3 regions of the Enterococcus sp. DIV1304_2 genome follow, and region 2 is predicted to be linked to each of the others. Evidence: predicted binding sites of a transcription regulator. Region 2 holds the regulator's gene; each other region holds the start of a gene.
The links. The regulator LexA, encoded in region 2, represses DNA repair genes until DNA is damaged. The targets are predictions, from matches to a motif close to CNAACANNTGTTNG.

Region 1 (8,470 bases), 370 kb from region 2:
TAATGCCTCATCGAACAAACTGATTTCGTCCGTAGGCTGCCAGTCTGATTCTAATTTTCCATATACTTCTTTCGTTACTTCTACCATCGGAAATGTCCACATATCAGCGAGTAGTTTTTGTTGATCTCGTTGTTCAAAATAATAAGCACCCTCTGCGTTTTCAATCGCGGCACAAACATAATAAACATCTCGTGGCTTGGCTTTTTTTGTTTTGACAGGGTAGGCGGTTTGGACCCCTTTTTCTTTTGCTAGACAAAATGCTTGGATCGGGCATTCTTCACATTTAGGCGAGGTCGGCGTGCAGATTGCTGAGCCAAGATCCATCAATGCTTGATTGAACTCACCTGGATGCTCTTCGTCAATGATTTTCCGCATGGCTTGATCAAATACTTTGCGACTCGATGCTTTCGCAATATCTTCTTCGATACAAAACAGTCGACTAACCACACGCATGACATTTCCATCGATCGCTGGTTCAGGTACCCCAAAAGCAATACTTGCAATTGCCCCTGTCGTATAAGGACCGATCCCTTTTAATGTACTGATTTCTTCCGGTGTTTGTGGCATCTTTCCGTCAAAATCTTCCATGATCTGTTTTGCGGCAGCTTGAATATTTCTGACCCGCGAGTAATAACCTAAGCCTTCCCAAGCTTTCAGCAGTTTTTCTTCGGGTGCTTGCGCCAACGCTTCGATCGTTGGGAACCACTCCATAAAGCGATAAAAATAATCAATGACTGTATCGACTCGGGTTTGTTGCAACATGATTTCTGATATCCAAATACGATAAGGGTCTTGATTGTAGCGCCAAGGGAGATTTCTTTTCTCGAGTTCATACCATTCAATGAAACGTTCTTGAAACTCTTTTGTTTTTTCTGAAGACCAGTTTTCCCATTCTCTACTCACTTGTTTCTTCTTCCTTTTCTATAATAAAGCGTTGGATCATCTCAAAATCAAAGCCTTTTTGATAGAGACTCTGCTTTACTTTCATCTTTCTTTTCTGCGGTTCAAAGCGACTGTTCTTACGCCAGATCTTCTCACCTTGTTGTACTAAAAGCTCGTATTCAGCTTCTGGATCAGTTTCCTGTGGTAATGTTTGTATCGCTTCTTGGATCACATCATTAGTAAACCCTTTTGTCATCAACTTCTGTTGGATATTCCGTAATAGATCCTTATGACTTTTTGCACGATTTTTTTCGTAAGTCTTTTCCGCTGTTTGTCGTGCATTTTCTACTTGCTCTTCAAACGGATACTGGCTTAAAGACTGCTCGATCACTTCTGGCGAGAGCCCTTTTTGTTGCATTTGCTGTGCTAATTTTTTTGGTCCTTTGTCACTCAAACGCATATTCGTTCGGACGTAACTTTCACCAAAAGTCAAATCGTCCACAAGACCTAATTCTTTTAATTTTTCAACGATTTTATGACGGTCTTCTTGTCCGATTTCTTTGTCTTTTAAATAGATCCGAATTTCTTTTTCCGTTCGTAATTGGTAACTCAAATAATTCAATGCTTGTTGTAAGCCAAAATCATAACCTGTACTTTTTTTGATTTCAGCTAATTTATCTTCTGTTAATTCTTGTCCTTTTAATAAACGATAGCGTACTAAAATATCTTCTGATACTTGTAGTGTTTCGCCATCCGAAAGATCGATCTGATAAAAAGGCCCTTTGCCTTTACTGATTCTTGCAATAGAAAGCAAACTATCCCTCCTCGAACATATATTCCTATCATAACATAGAAAATCCCCAACTCTCGCTATAATATGTTAGAATATAGCCACATAATGATAAAAAAGGGAGATACCTATGCCAGAAGCAATTGTTAAAAACGGCCAAACGATCACATTGAAAATCAAACGTTTAGGGATCAACGGAGAAGGAATCGGCTACTTTAAACGCATGATCGTCTTTGTTCCGTATGCTCTTCCTAAAGAAGAAGTCGTAGTGAAAATCACCAAAGCGACCCCTCGCTATGCCGAAGGACAACTAGTCAAAGTTAAAAAAACAAGTAAGGATCGTGTGACTGCTCCTTGTCCAGTCTATTATGAATGTGGCGGTTGTCAATTGCAGCATCTAGCGTACCATGCGCAGTTGGATTTCAAAAAAGATTTGCTTTTGCAATCGTTAGAAAAATTCAAGCCCGTCGGCTATCGTGAGTATCCACTTTTACCGACGATTGGAATGGACGATCCTTGGCGTTATCGGAACAAAGCGCAATTTCAATTAAGAAAAAATAAACAAACAGGCAAAATCGAAGCTGGGCTCTATCAAGCCAACTCTCATGACTTAGTGGCGATCACTGATTGTTTAGTGCAAGAGCCAGCTACACAAAAAGTGATGAATACAGTCATTGATTTATTGAATAAATATGATTTACCGATTTATGACGAACGTACTGATAGTGGGATTTTCCGCACGATCATGGTTCGAGTGGGTATACAGACAGGTGAGCTACAAGTTGTCTTTATTACTAGAAGTCAAAAATTCCCACAAAAAAATGTCCTGATTCGCGAGATCAATCAGCAACTCCCTGAAGTTGTTTCGATCATGCAAAACGTGCAACCTTTAAAAACCTCCCTCGTGATGGGCGACGAAACAAAACATATTTGGGGAAAAGAAGCCATTGAGGAACGAATCAATGAAGTGACTTTTGACCTTTCACCTCGTGCCTTTTTTCAGTTGAATCCTCAACAAACAGAAGTCTTATATGGTGAAGGAATCAAAGCTTTAGCCATCGAACCAGAAGAAACGATCGTAGATGCTTATTGTGGTGTTGGGACAATTGGTTTGAGTGTAGCAAACAAAGCAAAAGAAGTGCGTGGAATGGATACGATCCCCCAAGCCATTGCAGATGCACAGAAAAACGCACAACGTTTAGGGTATGAGAATACTCGTTATGAAGTGGGGACGGCGGAAGAGCTCTTACCAAAATGGTTGAATGAAGGATTTCGTCCGGATGGGATCATCGTTGATCCGCCACGTACTGGTTTAGACGAGCAATTGATCCAAGCAATTTTAAAAAACCCACCGCAAAAATTAGTTTATATTTCTTGTAATGTTTCAACTTTAGCAAGAGACCTCGTCCAATTAGCGAAAGTTTTTCACGTCGAGTATCTGCAGTCTGTCGATATGTTCCCTCAAACAGCACGTTGTGAAGTTGTCGTGAAATTAACAAAAAAATAATTCAACAGCGCCAACCAGAATCCTTATAAAAAATAAGCATTTTCCTCTGCATAGGTCAAAAACTATTTCAGAGGTCAATGCTTATTTTTTTATCCGATCATTTCTGATCGAATCTTATTTCATTTGTTTTTTTCGTTTCAATAAAGTAAAAAGCGTTTGAACTTGTCCTTTGAAAGACATGACATCATCAAAAATATCTTCGCCATCATTCAACATCTTCACTGTGATCCAACCTAATGATTCAGTGATCGTACTAGCGACAGTTGCGTTGATTGCTGCACCAGCCACTGTACCTACTGCCGGAATGATCTTGATGATATTCCCTACTGCACTTCTACCTAAACTAACAACGATCAACTCTTTTGAGACACTCTTACCTAATGATTCAGACCACGATTGCCCAAATAACTTGTGGAGACGTCCCATCATCGTTAGCTGAACAGGTACAAGTAAAAAAGCATCTGAAAAAGGGATCGGTGAACAACCGATGATAGCCGCTGTCAAAGAGGCCGCATGAATCGTTGCATGGCATTTTCTACGTAAAGGTTCGTCTACCCCTTTTAAGAATTCTTCAAATAGACGGTCGAATTGTGTTTTACTCTTTGCTAATGTTTGTTCCGCCTTGCTTTTCGACGAATCAAAATTTCGTAAAATAGCTGCGGATGTTTTTTGGGGAAGTCTTTTCATTGTTTCAGCAAAAAAGGAAGCAAATTCTTTTTGTTCCTCAGGTGTTTGCTCCAATGTTTCTTCCAACTCTGTTTCCTCATGTTCGATTACAGTATCTTCAATCGATTCTTTATTTTTCTTTTTTTTACGTAAAAATTTTTTCATTTGATTTCCTCCGTAACCCATTTCTTCTGGTATCCTTACTTCTATCATACAATACAATCTGAAGTTCGCCAAAAAAATGGGACCATCATTGTACCTGCCCCCTTTTGATTTTAGGTGGTTCGAATATACAAATAAACACCCATGAAGTGAAAATGAGAGTCACTTCATAGGTGTTCTTTATATGATCAGTTAAAAAGGTTTCTCTTCAAGGTTTATCTATTGAACATTGACATCGATTACTTGGTAGAACGCATTTGTTGTATCTGAAATATTCCAAACAGCTAAAATCACGTTGTAACCTTTTCTATCTTGAGGAACAGTAATTGTTTGATTTACTGTTTTTGGTGGAACTGTTGCTTTATCATCGATTTTTGTGATCAATTCAAAATCGCTGAATTTCAAAGGTTGGTTTTGGTTCCAACCTGGTTTTGTAATGTAGTAATCCCAAGTGCTTGTGCGATGTTGTGCAGTTAAGTTCCAAGTGATATTCAAAGGACCAGCATTAATTACACTTTTATGCCAACGATTGGCTGTCTGTTCATCTAATGGTTCAAATCCACTGACACCTGCACTCGCGATTTTTCCATCGATAAATGTATTTTTAGGGGCTTCAATACTTTGTGGTTCCCATTGTGCGCGTCCAACGTTTTGATTCAAATTACCTGCAGCTGCTGTACCGAAATAGGCACGACTCCCTGGAGATGTCACATAACCATGTGCATAACCAGATGTACCAAATCCAAACAAACCTAACATAACAATTCCTACGAACATCATAACACTAAACTTTTTCATAACTGAACCTCCTATTTTTGATAGGTTCATTGTAAACGTTTTCTAAAATAAAAACAAACGTTATGCTTTTATAACTTTATTGAAATGAATTCATTTTAGTTAAAACGATAAAAACGTTGTTTTAACAGCGTTTCCCATATGATAACTATAGTTATTTACCTAAAATGTTTTTTGATGCACTTAATATTTTCTTAATGTTTCAATATACATATTGTTTTTTACGTAAAAAGAAGAGAGCTTTTTTAGGACTCTCCTCTCTTACTTATCTATATAAATAATAACTTAACTATCATTTTTCAATACAAGTTATTAATATTTTTACTATTTATCATTTTATCTATGGAGTAATAAGAAATAGCTAGATTATTTAGTCACAAGTCTCCATGGGCCATAAGGACCAGATTCACTCGGAATATCATTTTGTGTCCAATGTCTCGCTTCATAGATCAGCCCTTCATATGTAACACGCTCTCCACCTAAGTAAACTGTTGCAGGGTCCCAAGCTGGTAGAGTAGATTCTGATTCTTCAAGTGTTGTAAAAGTATAAGTTGCTGCATCCGAAACATTTCCAGAACGGTCTTCTGCAACTACTTCGACTGTGTAAGTCGTATTGCTCTTCAAGTTTTCAAAGGTATGAGACACAGCCATTGTTGTCGCTGATACTGTTTCGCCTGCACCAGTTAATTTAAGATTGTAACGAGCAATGCGATCGTTATCCGTTGATGCTGTCCAATTGATACGCGCGCGTTGTGTCGTAATGAAATCTGAACCTACATTTGTCGGTGTTGATGGGTTTTGTGTATCTTCAGGCATTTCAGAACCATCTGTAAATCTTTGACCAACAGTTAAGAATTCATATTGGTTTTTCACTTGTCCTTGTCCACCGTCTACTTTGGCATCACGATTCATTGACCAGTATGATACCATACCGATTTTACGCTCTTTAGCGTGTTGTACAACCAAGTTGAACATATCTGTTGTAAAGTAAGGATGCTGCTCATTTTCAAATCCTACAGAAGGAGTCGTACCTAATTTTGCATAAGCTTGCTCATCTGTTAATGTTTTACCAGCGTATTGTTTGTAGTGATTTTTTAATTGAACCATTGTGTTATCTACAGCATCTAGTGAGCCTTGCGCATAGTCTGCCACACTTGATCCATAACACATCGTCATGATATTCACGTTAGTTAAATCAACGCCCGCTTCTAAATAAGCTTGTAAAACAGATAATCCTGTTGAAATCAATCCTGTAGGCATAACTGGTAATGTCAATGTTACTTCAACACCAGTTGCATCTTGTAATCGTTTTACCGCTTTAGCATTTGCTAGGTTTTCGTGATAACCCATTGCTGCCGCTTCTACGTCAAAATCGATACGAGTGAAGCCATAACCTTGGATTACTTCCATGTAAGCATCATAAAGCATATCTTCATCTTGTGTTACTTCCCAGAAGGCACCAGAATTTAATCCGCCAAATGACACAGCTGCATCTCCGCCTACTTCTCTTAACTCACGGATCGATTGCTTGATTCCTTCATATTGCCATTCGTCACTATCACTTTCACTCAATCCATTGAAACTTCCCCAAGCCCAATCAAGTTTACCATTTTTGATCCCTCTAGCTTGCATAAATCCTAGATTAAAGAAACGTTGACCTGTTTCTCTAGCAATTGCTGCCATATTTAAGGCACCTTTATTTGACAACACTTCATCTGAAGTATACGCCGTGATATCTACGAATGGTGCTACGACTTGTTCTGGCCACTCGATTCCTTGACCTACACCAAAATCAGGTGTTGCGCGAACTGTTTGCTCTGTTGCCGCTCCTTGCTCTTCATTTAAAAACAACGGTGCAACCAATAAGCTACACAAAGCTGCTCCAGCTAATAATCTCTTTACACTTTTTTTCTTCATTTTCCAAACTCTCCCCATTCAACTAATTCATTTCCCTTGTTCGTAATCGATTACAAATTTTATAATATCAGATAACTCAAAATAATATAACAAAAACAAAAAAGAAATTAAGGTTATTTAATCGTTTTATCTCCGTTTTATAGTTAAATAAAAAAGAAAAAACAAAAATGTTCGGTATTGCAACAACGCTTGAAAATTAACGTATAAATGCTTTTTCAATGGTTAAAACACCTCGATACTATCTTATACAGGTCAATATGTATGCTAAATTAACATTTCTTAAAATAACTTAAAAAATTACAAGCCATAAATAGGTGCTGTTATAAATAAATATGTTAAACTGTCTAAAGAAAGGAGTTTTTTTTATGGTATACACTATCAATCGATTAAAAGATTATCGTTTGTGGGTTTGCATTATCGGAATCGTTGCTTTAGGATTTTTATCTGGCATTCTTAGCGGCAATCCGGGAAGTTATTATTACTCGTTACAACTCCCAGCTTTTGCACCACCTAGTTGGATTTTCGGTCCTATGTGGACGATCCTCTATATTTTAATAGGCATTTCTTTGTACTTCATTTTAAATACACAAAATCAAAAACACCGCACTAGACTATTGTGGCTCTTTACAATTCAATTCATCTTCAATCTTTTATGGTCAGCTTTATTTTTCAATGTGCAAAATACTTTGATTTCTGCTATCGATATCACTTTATTAATGATTTTTCTAACAGCTTTGGTTTATCATTTATGGCTGCACAATCGCACAGCAATGTGGTTGACGATCCCTTACTATTTATGGGTATTTTTCGCGTCCATTTTAAATTACGCGATTTTTATTTTGAATTAAATCTCAGCTAAAGTGATTCGTCCGACTATAATAGTTAATACAAAAAAAGCTACGTGGATTTCACGTAACTTTTTTTGTATGAACTATTATTCGAAATTTTTAACCAATTTGTTTCCAAGGACCGTATAATCCAGAAGTACTTGGATTATTGTTTTGCGTCCAATATTGTGCTTCATAAACAATACCATCATAGGTCACTTTATTCCCTTGGAGGTATACTTTATCCGCTTCCCACGCTTCAATCTCATGACCACCTTCCGGAGTTCCAGAGATCAATTCCCACGGACCATATAGGCCTGATTCACTCGGTATATTGTTTTGCGTCCAATACTTAGCACGGTACAGAGCACCTTTATAAGATACAACTTCTCCGCCTAAATAAACTTTTGCCGCCTCCCATGCAGGAGCCTCGTCTGGTTCTTCCGGTTCTCCAGGATCTACTACGTCAGCTAACGTTACGAATGATAGTTTAGCGGTATCTGAAATATTTCCAGAGCGATCTTCTGCATTAATCTCTACGGTATATTCTGTATTGCTCTCCAAATTTGTGAAGGCGTATGAAAGTGAGGTAGTTGTGACATTAGTAGTTTGTCCATTTCCTACTAATCTTAAGTTATATTTTGCCACACGGTCATTGTCAATCGCCGCCGTCCAGTTGAAACGTGCACTATTTTTCGTGATATCGCCAACAGAAAGATTTGTTGGGACAGATGGTTTTTCTTTATCTTCCGGAGTTTCGCTTCCGCCACCATTATTACCTTCAGCAAATGCTTCACTCACTTTCAAGAATTCAAATTGGTTCTTTATTTGCCCTTGTCCGCCATCTGTTTTTGCATCACGGTTCATCGACCAATAAGAGACCATGCCAATTTTACGTTCTCTTGCATGTTCGACAACTTGATT
Region 2 (8,470 bases):
CTAATTTTGTATTTGGTCTGAAACCAACACATAAAATAACCATATCCGCATCAAATGTTTGGCTAGCTGTAGTTACTTGTTTTACTTTACCATTCTCATCTGGAATGAACTCAGAAACGTTTTCACCTAAAGCTAAAGTAACGCCACGATCGACCAATTCTTTTTCTAACACATCCGTAAATGGTTTATCAAGATATTTATTCAAGATACGATCTAAACCATCGATCAATGTCACTTCTTTGCCAGACTCGACAAACGCTTCGACTAATTCGATCCCAATATAACCACCACCAACGATCACTACTTTCTTCGCTTCTTCTGCTTTAGCAATGATTTCGTTTGCTTGGTTATAGTTTTTACATAAAAGAATATTTTCAGATTCGATCCCTTTGATTGGCGGGATGATTGGCCATGAACCAGTAGTCATTACTAATTTGTCATAAGAAACTGTTTCAGTTTCGCCAGTTTTTAAATCTTTCGCTGTGACTTGTTTGTTTTCTGTGTCAACATCAGTGACATCATGTTCCATTTTCACTTTCGCACCTAACGAAGCTAACTCTTCAGGGTTTGAATAGAACAAGCCTGCTGGGTCTTTCACGACGCCTCCAACATACAATGCGATCCCACAAGATAAAAATGAAACATTGTCGTTACGTTCATAAACTGTAACATCTGCTTCTGGGTTGTTTTTTAAGATGCTTTTTACTGCTGCTGTTCCTGCATGGGTACAGCCGATTACTACTACTTTCATGTGTGTCCCTCCGATAAACGATTTGTCCTTTGACAATTTTTACTATAGCAAAATTAAAACGTATCCAACAGTTTTATGCTTGTGAATTCACAAGTGCTTACTTATCATATTTTGCGCATTTTCGATTTAAAACGCTGATAAATAAACGTTCTTTTTGTGATGTTTTAAACTAACACCTCTGTGATTGTGAATGAATACGAAATCGCATAAAAAATCGCATAAATATTTTCACCTTTTTAAAACTGTTAGTGTGTTTTCTTCTTAATTTCACAGGAGTAGGTATCCCATGTTTTTCTACACGTCACAAATGAAAGACAAAAAAACATCAACAAAGTCATTTGACCTTATCGATGTTTCAGATGTTCGCACGATTTATTTTTTGCAATTCGGACATAGCCCATATAATTCTAAACGATGATCATGGATTTCAAAATCAGTTAAGCGCCCCGCCGCCATTTCAATATCTTCTAGACCTGGATAATGAAAATCGACGATCGTCTCGCAATTTTGGCAAATCACATGATAATGTCTTTGTGAACTAAAATCAAATCGGCTTGATGCATCACCATATTTCATTTCTTGAACAAAGCCGATCGATGTGAACAATCGTAAATTATTGTAAACTGTAGCAACACTCATATTAGGAAAGCGATGCTCAAGCGCCTTGTAGATTTCATCTGCAGTTGGATGCGAACGATGCTCAATCAGATACTCTAAAACTGCGTATCTTTGCGGCGTAATCCGAATATTTTCTTTTTTCAGCTGCTCGATCGCCGCTTCTACTTTTTTATTTTCCATATAAACAAAACCCCACCTTATTGTTCTTTTATTATCATACTATTTTTATTTTTTTAAATCTACATATTATGGAAAGAAAAAGAAAAGAATTTTATAATTTTGCCTATTTTATGCAAAAAAAGTGTAAAATAACGGATGTTTCACCATTATTTCACACTTTTTATTCAGATTTTCACGTAGACTTACATATCCTGATACAATGGAGTAGACAAATAACGTTCTCCGTTATCAGGAATAATCGCAAGAACTTTTTTTCCAGCACCTAGTTCTTTAGCTACATTAAGTGCAGCTTCAACTGCGGCTCCTCCTGAAACACCCACTAAGATCCCTTCTTCTTGCCCCATACGGCGAGCTGTGATCATTGCTTGCTCACTAGATACTGATAAGACTTGATCATATACATTCGTATCTAACGTATCCGGGACAAACCCTGTTCCGATGCCTTGGATTTTGTGTGGACCAGGTTCTTTTCCTTCTAAAACGGCAGATTCGGCTGGTTCAACCCCAACGATCTTAAGCGCTGGATTGATCCGTTTTAATTCGTGTCCCGCACCGGTGATCGTTCCACCAGTACCGATTCCTGCAACAAACGCATCCAACCCATTCACACCAAACGCCGCTTGGATTTCTGGACCAGTCGTTTTTTCATGAACTAATGGATTAGCTGGGTTTTCAAATTGCAGAGGCAAGAAATACCCATTTTCTTCAGCCAGACGTTTTGCTTCTTTGATTGAACCACTGATGCCTTCTGTTCCTGGAGTCAAAATTAGTTCTGCTCCGTAGCCCTTCATCAATAAGCGACGCTCGATACTCATCGTTTCAGGCATGACAAGTTTCACATGATATCCTTTGGCTACACCGACCATCGCTAAACCAATACCAGTGTTCCCTGAAGTTGGTTCAATGATTGTATCACCCGGTTTCAATATTCCATCATGTTCTGCTTTTTCAATCATATTTAAGGCAATACGGTCTTTCACGCTTCCACCTGGATTGAAGAATTCCAATTTAACAAAAACATCCGCAGCTCCTTCTGGAACCATCTTATTTAATCGAACGATAGGTGTTTTACCGATCAATTCTGTGATCGACTGATAAATCTGTGTCATGTTTTTTCCCCCTTCATTTGCTTCTCTATTAATCATAATACAAAAGAGGTACTTCTGCGAGTGATTCTTACTGGAGAAGCAAAAAATAGAGGCATATCCAATGATATGCCTCTATTTTTAAGTTGATATAAAGTTAGACATTGATTTCTTGTCCAACCAATAATGAATAATTTGACATCGTCATGCCATTTTTTGCCATCAGATCATCGACGGACATACCAAATTTTTGAGCAATATCCCAAAGTGTATCTCCAGAGACGACAGTATAAGTTTGGTTACTACTTGTCGTAGTCGTTGTAGAGGTTGTCGTACTTGTCGTTGTGGTACTTGTCGTACTAGTTGTTGTTGAACCAGTTGATGGTGTATCAAAGCGAGTCAGATTATATGTGCTGATCAATTCATTTAATTTGTATGCGTAATTAGGATCTGTTGCATAACGTCCAGTTAAATAAGCTGTTGCATCATAATAGCTGGTTGTATTACTTTTCCATACACCTGAATAATGATAATCGCCTGTCGAAAAACTAGTAGAACGTAAAACATTCGCATGATCTTGGAATGATTCCCAATAAGATGAATAGCGACGGAAAGGTTCGTTCATCGTTACCCATTGACCATTCAAATATTCTTGCGTATTCATATATACCACAGATTGACCTGCGCTACCTTTGACTCCAAATAAGTTGTAATATGGTGCACTTGATAATCCAGATGTACCATACGCACTTTCAAGTAATGCTTGTGCAATCATGACAGATGCATATAAGTCATTGCTTGCTGCAACTTCAGAAGCAGCCCATCCGATTTGATTGATAAATGCTTGCGGATCGGCAGAAGATGCGACATCTAACTCATCCGCACGTACAGTTTGTGGTGTTGCTGTGACCAACATTGGCCCAACTAATAGGCTTGTCCCCACTAAAGGTGCAATGGCTTTTTTATTGATGGTCATTTTCCTTTTGGGCCTATGGTGTCGAGCGCTACGGGTTCTCAGCTCTTGCATTCAAATTCCTCCTCAAATGAAACAGTAAATAAAACTTCCTCTTAAACGAAACTTAATCATTTAAATTATACGTTTTATTTTATTGAAACTCAAACGAATCTTCAATTATTTACTTTTTGTAATCTTCACGTAATCAAAAAGTAACACAAAAGTAACGACAATTATCCCTTTTTACTAATTTGTACCTAAAAAAAATAGAAAATTGGAGGCTTGGAAAAAATCTCCAAGCACTCCAATCGAACTGCTTTCAGTATTTGTCTATAATTGATTGAAGACGTTGACTACATTATCTACTGTAAAACCAAATTCTTCAAGTATTTTGTTTCCAGGAGCAGAAGCACCAAAGTGATCGATCGTGATCGTTTGACCTTCGATTCCTACATAACGTTCCCATCCAAATGAAGCAGCCGCTTCAATCGCAACACGCTTCGTCACTGCTTTTGGCAAGACACTTTCTTGATATTCTGCAGATTGTTGTTCAAACAAATCAAAACTTGGCATTGAAACCACTGAGACATCTTTCCCTTGTTCCGCCAATACTTTTTGCGCTTTGACCGCTAGATCCACTTCTGAACCTGTCGCGATCAAGATTCCTTCTGGTTGTTCCCCTTTAGCTGGAGACAAGACGTAGGCACCTTTTTTAACCATATCATCCGCCACTTCTTTTGTTGTTGGAAGAACTGGTAGATTTTGACGACTCAAGACTAAGATCGTTGGTGTATCTGTCGATTCCATCGCAACTTTCCACGCCGCACGAGTTTCGTTCCCGTCCGCCGGACGTAAGACATGGACACCTGGCATACTTCTAACCGAAGCCAATTGTTCCACTGGCTCATGCGTCGGGCCATCTTCTCCAACTGCCACAGAGTCATGGGTCAAGACGAAAATAACTGGCGTGTTTTGGATCGCTGCTAAACGCACAGCTGGACGCAAGTAATCGACAAAGACAAAGAATGTTCCCCCATAGATCCGGGTACCACCATGCAATTGGATCCCGTTCATCGCTGATGCCATCGCAAACTCACGAACACCAAACCAAATGTTGCGGCCTTCATAGTGTTCAGGCGTGAAATCTTTGTCTGCTGTCACCATCGTATTGTTTGATCCAGATAGATCGGCAGAACCACCCCAGAAGCTTGGGATCGCTTTTGATAATTCTTGGATAACTTCTTTACTTGAGACACGACTCGCTTGGCTTTCACCTTCGTCGTACGTTGGAAGTTCTGCATCCCAATTCTCTGGTAACTTCCCAGCAAAAGCATCTTCGAATTGTTGCGCTAATTCTGGATACGCTGCTTTGTATGCTGCGAACAGCTCACGCCAAGCATTTTCAGCTTTTTCGCCTTCTTCAACCATCGTTTGACGGAAACGTTCCGCCACTTCTTCTGGTACGGTAAAGTCAGGGTATTCCCAACCATAGATCTCTTTGGCTTTTTGAATGCCTTCTAAGCCAAGTGGTGCGCCGTGGACCGCAGAAGTTCCTTGGTTTGGTGCACCAAATCCGATGACCGTTTTCACTTCGATCAATGTCGGTTTGTCGGTTTCGGCTTTCGCTTCTTCAATTGCTTTTGAGATAGCTTCCAAATCATTGCCGTCTTTGACCAAGATATGTTGCCAACCGTAAGCTTCATAGCGTGCGCCAACATTTTCAGTGAAGGCTTTTGAGGTTGGTCCATCTAAAGAAATATCGTTTGAATCGTATAAAACGATTAATTTTCCTAATTTCATATGACCAGCCATCGAACTTGCTTCTTGAGACACACCTTCCATCAGGTCGCCATCGCCACATAACGCATAGGTATAATGATCAACGACGTTGAATTGATCTTTGTTGTAGGTTGCTGCTAGATGCGCTTCTGCCATTGCCATCCCCACAGCCATTGCGATCCCTTGTCCTAACGGACCAGTCGTTGCTTCGACGCCGTCCGTATGGTTGACCTCAGGGTGTCCTGGTGTTTTTGACTCCCATTGACGGAATTGTTTCAAGTCATCAATCGTCACTTGGTACCCTGCTAAGTGCAACAAGCTGTACAACATCGCTGAACCATGTCCCGCAGATAAGACAAAACGGTCACGGTCTGCCCAGTTTTTAGAAGTTTTCGGATTCACTTTCAAGTGTTTCGTCCAAAGGGCATAAGCCATTGGCGCGGCACCCATTGGTAACCCCGGATGTCCTGAATTTGCTTTTTGTACTGCATCGACACTCAATGTACGGATCGTATTCACACCAAGCTGATCAATTTTATCAAACAATGTAACCCCTCCTGTAATTTAGGTTTTTTTTACCTATATTTCTACTTCTAATTTTATAGTATCTCCTCTGAAAAAGCAACGACTTTTAGTTTTTTTTACTAAAACTTGCTATTTCGGTCGTGGAGGCCTTTTTTCTTCTGGATTTCTTTCAATTTATCTGGTGTGACATCATTTCCATCGGGATCAACCACTTTCATCCCTTCAATATGATGTCTCATGCCAGAACGAAAGGCTGTCAGATATGCTTCTCGTAATTCCTTTTGCTCTTTGACTTCAGCTGGTGTCAATCCTTCTGCTTTTTTCTTTTTAGCTAACTGATTGATACGTTCGATTTTTTCAGGCGATAACACAACTATTCCTCCTCGCTTTTGCTTCTCCTACATCTTATATAAAAAACGAAAAAAAAACAACTACATCAATAGTCTTTAATGCGAACATTTGTTTGAAATCATGTATTTTCTATGGTACTATTTAGTTATCAAGTGAAAGAAGGTGTACCTTGTGGCCCGACAAACTGAAACAAGACAAATCGAAGTCTTACGATATATTCACGAACAAGTGACCCAAAAAGGCTATCCACCGACTGTCCGTGAGATCGGAGAAGCTGTTCAGCTTTCTTCCACATCGACAGTCCATGGTCATCTTGCCCGATTAGAGAAAAAAGGCTTTATTCAAAGAGACCCTACGAAACCACGTGCAATCGAATTGACGCAACAAGGATTATCAAAAATTGGGATTCGCCCAACGACGATCCCTGTTCTCGGCGTTGTTACTGCCGGAGAGCCGATACTAGCTGTCGAGGAAGCTTCTGACTTCTTTCCAGTCCCACCAAACCTTTCCTCAGAAGAAGGCAGTCTGTTCATGTTGACGATCCGAGGAGAAAGTATGATCAATGCTGGGATATTGGATGGCGATAATGTCATTGTCCGTAAACAAGAAACTGCACAAAATGGTGATATCGTGATTGCGATGACTGCAGAAGACGAAGCAACTTGCAAACGGTTCTATAAAGAAAGAGATCATTTTCGTTTGCAACCCGAGAATGATTTACTGGAACCGATCATTTTAGATGAGGTGTCGATCTTAGGTCGTGTCGTTGGTCTGTACCGTAGTCATATTTATTGATAAGAAAAGAAAATTCAGTTATTTATTTACGAGCTTGAGATCATGATCTCAAGCTCGTCTTTTCCTCTTTTAGTAGATATCTTTGTTCTTTTTGAACTTCCCTCTTTACAAAACGAACAAAAGTTCGTATAATAATGATACGAACTTTTGTTCGCATTCTATAAAGAGGTGAAAATCATGAAATCAATGAGACGTTTTGGTTTAGTATTGATCGTTTTGTTTTTAGGTATTATTATTGGTAATTTTGGTCTACGTACAGCGCTGTTGGTTTTTGTTCCTTTGTTTACATTGTGGTTTATGTTGTGGGATGAAAAAAAATACCGTCAATCACAACGTCGTCAATCCCATGAAGACTCCTTCTATCACGAAACCTATTACAGCTCCAGGCACTCGTAAAAGTAAATAAGATCGCTTCTATGAAAATTCCGTCCAAGCAAACGATGATCGCTCGTTTGCTTTTTTTTAACGACAAACTGACTACCTACTCCTTGCACATATTTGTTCTATCAATAAATTGAGGCTACTCATCCAACGAAAATCCCCTTCCGCAAACGATTCATCCGTTTGTGGAAGGGGGTTTTCTGTTCAATATTTTATTTGATTAATACTCCATCAAAGTAATCATGTCGTAGCCTTCGATTTTGTCACGACCATGCAAGTCCATCAACTCGATCAAAAAGGCACAACCCACAACAACTCCGCCAAGCTCTTCGATCAATTCGATCGTTGCTTTGATCGTTCCACCTGTTGCTAATAAGTCATCACAGATCAAGACTCTTTGTCCTGGTTGGATTGCATCTTTGTGCAGCGTCAAGGTATCTGTCCCGTATTCAAGTCCGTAAGTCACTTCGATCGTTTCACGAGGTAATTTTCCTTTTTTACGAACAGGAGCAAAGCCCACGCCTAATTCGTAAGCCACTGGACACCCTACGATAAATCCACGTGCTTCTGGTCCAACGACCATATCGATACGTTTTTCTTTCGCATAATCAACGATTTGCTTCGTTGCTTCACGATAAGCATCTCCATCAGCCATCAATGGCGAGATATCTCTAAATATAATTCCTTTGGACGGATAGTCAGGAATACTGGCAATATAATTTTTTAAATCCACTTTATTGTTTCCTCCTAGGTTGTTAACCATTTTTTTATTGTGGGAATGTCACTTAATAGTAAGAATTCCTCTGATTTGATTTTTTTCAATCGCTCCTGATAGCGGTCACTTGCAGTCAATGGATGACTCGCCGGATCTGCGACTTTCTCCAAAACACCATTGTTTATTGTAACAAACTTCAACTCAAAAAACACCTGTATCATAAAAATTAATAATTTTTGTGGAATTTTTAAATAGTTGGCCATTGCACCTAATTTATGTCGGATATCGATCCGTTCTTGCGCATGGATCAATTTGAAGAGTCGAGCATATTGTTC
Region 3 (8,470 bases), 770 kb from region 2:
GCAGTCGTTGATTTTCTTCTTGTAGGATAACTCCCCCACCTGTCGCAATGATCGCTTCTTCTTGCAACGAGTTTTTCAACAGCTTCGTTTCTTCCTGTCGAAAGGCAGCTTCGCCATGTAATTCAAAATACTGACTGATCGAACAGCCAAACTCCTCGACTAGTTTTGTATCCATATCGATCAATGGTTTCTTTAACTGCATAGAAAGCTTGCGACTGATCGTTGTTTTACCGGCGCCCATAAAACCAATCAGCACAATTGCAGCCATTAGTTTTTCTCCTTGATCAGACCAGCTAGATCAGTGAAGAAGTCAGGATAAGAAATATTTACCGCTTCTGGATGGTTCAATTCAACTGGTTCATCGGTCAATAATGCGGCAATCTGTAACATCATGCCAATGCGATGATCCCCATGACTGTCAACAATTGCCCCATGTAAAGGTGTCGGACCATGGATGATCAGCCCATCATCTGTTGTTTCGATGTTTGCGCCCATTTTTATCAATTCTTCCGCTGTCGCATCGATGCGATTTGTTTCTTTCACTTTTAATTCTTGTGCGTCCCGAATGATCGTCGTGCCTTGTGCTTGTGTTGCAGCTAATGCCAAAATCGGTAATTCATCGATCAAGCGAGGAATGATTTCTCCTTCGATCGTACACGCCTGCAAGTTGGCAGAACGTACCATTAAGTCAGCCGCTTGATTTTGTTGATCGATCTGCATTTCTTGGATCGAAGCACCCATTTCGATCAATACATCTAAAATCCCTGTTCGTGTTGGATTGATTCCTACTTGTTTCAATAAGACTTCACTATCTGGCAAAATACTTGCTGCGACTAGATAAAAGGCTGCTGACGAAATATCCCCAGGTACCGCCACGTTTTGTCCAACTAACCGTTGCCCGCCAGCAAGTGTGATCACTTTATCTTCTACTCTGATTTCTCCACCAAATTGTTTGATCATTTCTTCTGTATGATTCCGTGAACGTTCTTTTTCGATGATCGTTGTCTCACCATCTGCTTGAAGTGCCGCGAATAAAATCGCTGATTTGACTTGCGCACTAGCAATCGGCATCTCATATTCGATTGGTTTCAAAGGCCCACCAGTCACTCGTAAAGGTGGTAGATCTGGATGTTCGATCCCTTTAAGATCCGCACCCATTTCACGTAAAGGATTCATCACTCTCCCCATCGGGCGACGATTCAACGAGTCATCTCCAGACACTTCTGCCGAAATCTTACTTCCAGCTAAAATCCCTAAAAGTAAACGGATCGTTGTACCAGAATTACCTGCATCTAAACGTTCTGTTGGTGTTTGTAATCCCTCTACGCCATGACCATAAACATGGATTTTCTCTTCTTCCTCTTCTATTCTCACACCTAATTGTCTAAATATGGACATCGTACTCAAGCAATCTTCTGCTTTTAAAAAGTTCGTTATCGTCGTTTTTCCATGACTGATTGCACCAAACATGATGCTGCGATGAGAAATCGACTTATCTGCTGGAACCGTTAGCTCACCTTTGATTCCATGTGTAGCATTAAGTAATTGCATTGTCTCAACTCCTGATCCAACAGTGAAAATTTTCCGCTTGAATCAATGCTTGTCCTTTTTCTAAATCGGTTTGATTTTTGAAGGACAATTCAAGGACTCCGAAAATATCTTCTCTAGTTTCTTGTATTTTTAGATTGATGATTGAAATATCTGCTTGGCTCAAAGCCGTTGTCACCTTAGCCACTGCACCGGAAATATCCGGAATATCAACGTATAGATCATAGAATGCTGGAATCGTTCCTTGTCGTTTCTTCGGCAACTGATCCCTTGTCTGCTTCGCTTGTGCAAAAAATCGATAAATGGCCTCTTCATCATTTCTCGCAAGTTGTGTTTTCAATGTTTCCATGGAGGATTGCCATTCTGCTAACAAGGACAACATGATTTCTTGATTCGTTAATAAGATATCTGTCCACATTTTAGGATCAGATGAAGCAATTCGAGTAATATCCCGAAATCCTCCGGCGGCAAGTTGGGAGGCTCTTGGATGTTTCTGATTGAGTTCATCACTGGTTTGCACTAAACCAGCAGCCACGATATGAGGCAAATGGCTTAAGACACCGACGATCTCGTCATGATTTTTGGCTTCCATCAACACAAATTTCGCTCGCGTCGGTTCCAATAGTTCCATCAATTCATCCACGCGCTCACTCTCATGATCATTGGCCAATATATAATAAGCTTCCTCGAACAAATTGGGATTGCCGGCTTTGACTCCTGATTTGTGCGAGCCTGCCATTGGATGCCCACCAATAAAAGTAAAAGGTAATTCCTTAGCCGCTGTCATGATTGCTGCTTTTGTACTGCCAGTATCGCTGACCAATACCGTTTCCTTTAACGGAAGTGTTGCTAATCGTTGCAAATAATCCAAACTAACTTGTACAGGAACCGCTAATAAAATAACATCCATTTGACTCGCTTCTTCGATCCCAGACACCAGATGATCCACTAATTGGACTTCTTCTGCAATTTTTCTAGTTTCTGCTGAATGATCCCATCCATAAAGAGTCACATTCGATCCTTTGATGGCTCGGCAAAGCGAAGCACCAATCAGACCTAAACCTAAGACGAATACCTTTTTCTTCATATCGCTCTCCTTACTAAAAGTCTTGGATCATCTGCCGATGACTGGCCACAGATTTTTTCAGCTCACTCATGTTATCCGCTGGGAAATGTTCAAGGATCTCCACGGCAAGTGCTGTTGCAATAACGTGTTCAGCAACCACCGAAGCTGCGGGTACAGCCGTACTGTCTGAACGCTCGACACTTGCTTTGTATGCTTCCTTCGTATCGATATCGACACTCATCAATGGCTTGTAAAGTGTCGGGATCGGCTTCATCACACCACGAACGATGATTTGTTCGCCGTTCGTCATCCCACCTTCAAAACCACCTAAATGATTGGTTGTCCGGCGGTAGCCTTGTTCTTGATCCCATGTGATTTCATCCATAACTTTAGAACCTGGTAAAGTCGCTGCATCAAAACCGATCCCAAATTCCACCCCTTTGAAGGCATTGATACTCAGCATGGCTTGTGCTAATTTTCCATCTAATTTTTTATCCCATTGGACATAACTACCCAAACCAGCCGGTACATTTTCAACCCGGACTTCGACGACACCACCTAAGGTATCACCTGCTTTTTTCGTCTCATCAATCAATGTTTTGACTTGTTCTTCGATTTCAAGATCGACCATATTAACTTCGGAGATCGTTGTTTTTTCTTTGATGACTGCTACAGGTAGCACTTCAGGTATCGTTGCTTTGATTCCTCCAAGAACCGCTACATGACTGGCAATTTCAATATCTAGTGCTGCTAGGATCTGTTTTGCTAAAGAACCGATTGCCACACGCATCGTCGTTTCCCTAGCGGAAGACCGCTCTAACACATTTCTAAGATCTTGATGTTGGTATTTCATACCACCGACTAGATCGGCATGTCCCGGACGTGGTTTCGCTACACGGCGACGTGTGACATGTTTTTCTTCGATTGGCTCGACTGACATCACCGTCTGCCAATTCTTCCAGTCTTTATTCTCCACGATCATTGTGATTGGCGAACCAAGCGTTTTACCATGTCGAATACCTGAGGTGATTTGGACACGATCTTTCTCGATCTTCATTCTGCCACCACGACCATAACCTCCTTGTCGCCTCACAAGATCTTCATTGATTTTTTCAAGTGAAACTTCTAAACCTGCCGGGATCCCTTCAATAATGGCAGTTAACTGTGGACCATGAGATTCTCCTGCTGTTAAAAAACGCATTTATTTCCCCTCCTTTAAATAGTCTTTCACGGACTCAAGCGGAATTTCTTGGATCCTTGCTTGTCCGATCTTATCTAATAAAATGATTTTCAATGTCTTTCCACGTGCCTTTTTATCGTGGGTGATCGCATCATAAAGGGATTGCTCCTCCCAAGGTTGGTACTTGATCGGTAACTGATACTTTTCGATCATTTGGATCAATTGCGCAGTGATACCCACTGGTGATTGTCCCAGCTTTTCGGCTTGTTTGGTGATTTGCACCATACCGATCGCTACGGCTTCGCCATGACTGATCTGACCATAACCAGCAGTATTTTCGATGGCATGTCCGATCGTATGGCCAAAGTTCAATAACAAACGATTCCCGTTATCGAATTGATCTTCTTCAACAACTTGTTTCTTCACACGCAACGCCTTTTCAATGATTTTTTCACTATTAGCCAGTAAGTCAGCAACTCCTGTTAAGCTTGCCAAATCTTGCCATAGCGTTTCATCACTGATTGCGCCACACTTGATGATCTCAGCGATCCCTTCTTGGATTCTACGTTCTGATAAAGTGGTTAACGTCTCTGGATCGATCAATACCCCATCTGGTTGTGCAAATGTCCCGATCATATTTTTCGCCATAGGTGCATTGATCGCTGTTTTTCCTCCAATGCTTGAATCGACCTGTGCCAGTAAGGAAGTCGGGATCTGGACAAATGAGATCCCTCGCATATAGGTGGAAGCAACGAAGCTGGCTAAATCGCCGATCACTCCTCCTCCAAGCGCAATCACCGCATCACTACGCGTAAATTGTTCTTCTGCTAAAAACGCATAGAGGTTAGCTGCCATGTCGAATGATTTGCTGCTCTCCCCAGCTGGAACAACATAGTGGACGACTTCGTAGCTTGCCCGCAACTGTTGACAAATTTTTTCGCCGTATATCGGAAAAACATTCGTATCACTGATAATCGCGATTTTTTTATTTTTCCAGATTCCTTCGATCCACACAGACACATGATCGAGTGCATTTCGTTCAATGATGATCTCATAGCTTTTTTCTGGTAAGACAACTTCTAACATGACGCTCCTCTTTTCTATAAGGCTTTTATTTTATTCATTGCTTCAACTAAAATCTCGACTTCTTCCATCATTCTTAGGTAGTTCTTTTCATTCAATGATTGCTGTCCATCTGACCATGCGTGGATTGGATCAGGGTGGATCTCTACGATCATCCCATCTGCGCCACTAGCAACTCCGGCTCTTGCCATTGGTGATACGAGATCCCAAACCCCGGTACCATGACTTGGGTCAACGATGATTGGGAAGTGACTTAATTTTTTGATGATCGGCACAGCACTGAGATCGAAGGTATTACGTGTCGCTGTTTCGTAGGTGCGAATACCACGTTCAATAAAGATGATGTTTGGGTTGTTTTGTACCGCAATGTATTCCGCCGCATTCAACCATTCTTCGATCGTCCCTGAAATCCCACGCTTCAAGCCGATTGGTTTTCCTGTTTTCCCAACAGCTTCTAATAAACGGAAATTCTGCATATTTCTGGCACCGATCTGGATGATATCTGTGTATTCACAAACGACATCGATATGGGCTTCATCCATGACTTCGGTAATAACTTTTAAGCCGTAATGATCCGCTGCTTTACGCATCATTTTCAGCCCTTCTTCTCCTAATCCTTGGAAAGCATATGGTGACGTTCTAGGTTTGTAGGCTCCTCCACGTAAGACCGTTGCCCCACCAGCTTTTGCCATACGAGCAGTTTCCATGATTTGTTCTTCGCCTTCTACTGAACAAGGACCCGCCATCGTTACAAAACTACCATCACCGATTTTCAGACCATCCACATCAACGACTGTATCTTGCGGATGAAATTCTCGAGACGTCAGTTTGTACGTATTAGAGATTTTTACTGCGCGCTCCACCATGTCGTATCTTTCAAACGGTACGCCTTGGATAATTTTTGGATCACCGATCAATCCTAAAACTAGACGATCTTTGCCATGGTTGATCTGGACGTCTAAGCCCTCTTCTTTGATACGTGAAAGTACTGGTTCTAGTTGGTTTACTTCAATTCCTGGTTTAATAATTAAAATCATAAGATAACATCCTTTTTTATTTTTATTTTTTTATCACTGTTTGAACACTTGATCGACAATGGAAAATCGTTCGTTGTTTACTTAAAATAACTCGTTGGAAAATGAACTGATGTGGTTCTCCTTTCGTTAGGTATAAAAAAAGCCCGCCGTAGACAAATCTACAGTGGGCCTTCACCAATTCTAACAAAAAAGCCACTATAGATTTTCATCTATGTGGCGGACAAGTCATCTCAAACATCCTTAGCCATCATAGATACAAACGTTGTGTTTGCACCCATGAATGTCATGAATACAAACCTATCTAAAATAGCTAAAGTAATACGTATTCAGTTGTGAATTCAATGTGATTTTCATAAGAAATCGCTCCAAACTGATTTAAGATTGGTTTAAGTATAGATTTCTTTCTGAAATAAGTCAACTACTTTTTCAAATCTTTTTCTCTTTATGCCAATGATCCTTTAGAAGACCGATGTTTTTTTAAAGTTCCTATTGATTTTTTCGTTGACAAAAAATGCGAACATGTGTTCTAATCATGTAGAAGAGGTGACTGTTATGTTTAAAAATCAAAATCCTGTATTTGACTATCATAAAGAACCTTCTAGAGATATTTTATGTATTGATTGTAAGTCGTTCTATGCTTCTGTTGAATGTGTCTCACTTGGATTAGACCCTTTAACAACCAAACTAGTTGTTATGTCGTATCCCGGAAATTCATGGGAAGAACGTGGTAGCGGGTTGATCCTTGCCTCTAGCCCAGCTGCAAAAAAAGCCTACGGGATCACGAATATCAGTCGTGCGCGTGATTTGCCCTTTCCTTATCCCAGTGATTTATATATTGCCCCACCACGAATGGCCTATTATATGGAGAAGAACAAAGAAATCAATGCCATTTATAAAACCTATGCAGACGAGAGTAACCATCATGTCTATTCGGTCGACGAAAGTTTTTTGGATATCACAAATAGTTTGAATTTGTTCGATGCACCTGATGCCCGGGCACTTGCAAAAAAAATTCGTCAAGACGTTTATGATCAGACAGGGATCTATACCACGATCGGTATCGGTGATAATCCACTATTGGCAAAATTAGCTCTGGATAATGAAGCGAAGGATACCCGAGACATGATCGCCGAATGGCGTTATGAAGACGTCCCTGAAAAACTTTGGCGGATTCCTCAGCTGACAGATTTTTGGGGGATCGGTCGAAAAACAGCGATTCGTTTAAATAAAATGAACATCCATAGCATCTATGAGCTTGCACATGCGGATTACTATCGTTTAAAAAGTGCAATGGGGGTAATTGGTACACAACTTTATGCCCATGCCTGGGGAATCGATCGAAGCTTTCTTGGCGAAGTCTACACCCCTAAATCAAAAAGCATCGGAAATAGTCAAATCCTCAATAAGGACTATACTCGCCGAGAAGAGATTGAAATCGTGATCAAGGAAATGGCGGATCAAGTAGGCACACGCTTACGTCGAGAAGAAGCAAAAGCACAAGTAGTTAGTCTGTGGGTCGGTTTTTCTTTAGGCTACACAGATGTTTCAGGAAAAACCGGGTTTCACCAACAGATGAAAATCGAGCCGACCAACGCCAGTCATGTCTTAGCAGAAGCACTATTGATGATTTTTGATCGACATTATCAACGTCAAGATATCCGAAGTATCGGCGTCAATTGTTCTCGCTTAGTTTATGCGACTGGCTTGCAATTGAATCTATTCGATGATCCTAAAGAGCAAGTCAATGCGGCAAAGATTGACTTTGTCGTGGATAAGATTCGACAAAAATATGGATTCAAAGCAATCGTCCATGCACATAGTTTACTGGAAGGTGGTCGAGCAATCGCCCGCAGTTCGCTTGTAGGCGGTCATGCTGGCGGAATGGCTGGTATTGAAGGTGAAGGACATGCGACGCACGAAAAAAGAATTTCTCGATTACAATGAATACCGCGATCGCCCCTTTGGCTTGAAATGGGGAACCGCTTTTGCCATGGATGAATTAGTTAAAGGGATCGATGAAAACGCTGAAGACGCCCTAAAAGACCTCCCTCCCCAATCACAAATGACGCGAGAGGAAATCGACCAAGTCCTGTTACAGTCCTTTCTCTATCAGCAAAAAGTAACGATTCAATTAAATACAAAGGATGAATTTGGCAGGTATTTAGAAAATATTGAAGGCGTCTTTTTTGGAGAAAGTGATGAAGATGAGGTGACGATCGATGACAATCAAATCCCTTGGCAAGATATTCGCCATATCGAATTAAAGCAAGAAGAAAAATGGTCGCATCTCTCTACTTTTGCTACCATGGGAAAAATCAGCAATCGTATGCCTCAATCGCACAAACAAGAAGAGATTCAGTTGATCAAAGATGAATTTTACCAAGAATTCCCAACCGACAATGACTAAACGACTAAATAAAAAAGGAAGCGTTCGTTATGAAAACGATCTATACCCATTTTGAAACAGTGATCATCACCGCTTATATCGCCAAGCAAGAAATTGCTCTTCTGACAAAAAGCGGCAAACATTACCAAGGAAAAATCCAGTCCATGATG

Region 1: recX (recombination regulator RecX) is a predicted target of LexA. The motif match lies at 1,709-1,722, and genes of this name have one in related genera.
Region 3: IGJ14_RS02480 (Y-family DNA polymerase) is a predicted target of LexA. The motif match lies at 6,429-6,442, and genes of this name have one in related genera.

Annotation. Positions count from the first base shown of each region.
Region 1 is NZ_CP187851.1:919,832-928,301, reverse strand. It holds gene mutY (A/G-specific adenine glycosylase) at 1-903, opposite strand, end outside; gene recX (recombination regulator RecX) at 896-1,696, opposite strand; gene rlmD (23S rRNA (uracil(1939)-C(5))-methyltransferase RlmD) at 1,803-3,179, shown strand; gene IGJ14_RS04370 (YcjF family protein) at 3,294-4,010, opposite strand; gene IGJ14_RS04365 (lytic polysaccharide monooxygenase) at 4,227-4,835, opposite strand; gene IGJ14_RS04360 (fibronectin type III domain-containing protein) at 5,169-6,719, opposite strand; gene IGJ14_RS04355 (TspO/MBR family protein) at 7,085-7,567, shown strand; gene IGJ14_RS04350 (carbohydrate-binding protein) at 7,667-8,470, opposite strand, start outside.
Region 2 is NZ_CP187851.1:1,291,736-1,300,205, reverse strand. It holds gene IGJ14_RS06175 (NADH oxidase) at 1-751, opposite strand, end outside; gene IGJ14_RS06170 (Fur family transcriptional regulator) at 1,124-1,549, opposite strand; gene cysK (cysteine synthase A) at 1,732-2,658, opposite strand; gene IGJ14_RS06160 (glucosaminidase domain-containing protein) at 2,792-3,661, opposite strand; gene tkt (transketolase) at 3,920-5,914, opposite strand; gene IGJ14_RS06150 (DUF896 family protein) at 6,013-6,264, opposite strand; gene lexA (transcriptional repressor LexA) at 6,416-7,039, shown strand; gene IGJ14_RS06140 (hypothetical protein) at 7,217-7,435, shown strand; gene IGJ14_RS06135 (adenine phosphoribosyltransferase) at 7,641-8,153, opposite strand; gene recJ (single-stranded-DNA-specific exonuclease RecJ) at 8,168-8,470, opposite strand, start outside.
Region 3 is NZ_CP187851.1:519,506-527,975, reverse strand. It holds gene IGJ14_RS02510 (shikimate kinase) at 1-268, opposite strand, end outside; gene aroA (3-phosphoshikimate 1-carboxyvinyltransferase) at 268-1,551, opposite strand; gene IGJ14_RS02500 (prephenate dehydrogenase) at 1,556-2,635, opposite strand; gene aroC (chorismate synthase) at 2,649-3,815, opposite strand; gene aroB (3-dehydroquinate synthase) at 3,816-4,880, opposite strand; gene aroF (3-deoxy-7-phosphoheptulonate synthase) at 4,895-5,914, opposite strand; gene IGJ14_RS02480 (Y-family DNA polymerase) at 6,467-7,858, shown strand; gene IGJ14_RS02475 (hypothetical protein) at 7,821-8,321, shown strand; gene IGJ14_RS02470 (hypothetical protein) at 8,351-8,470, shown strand, end outside.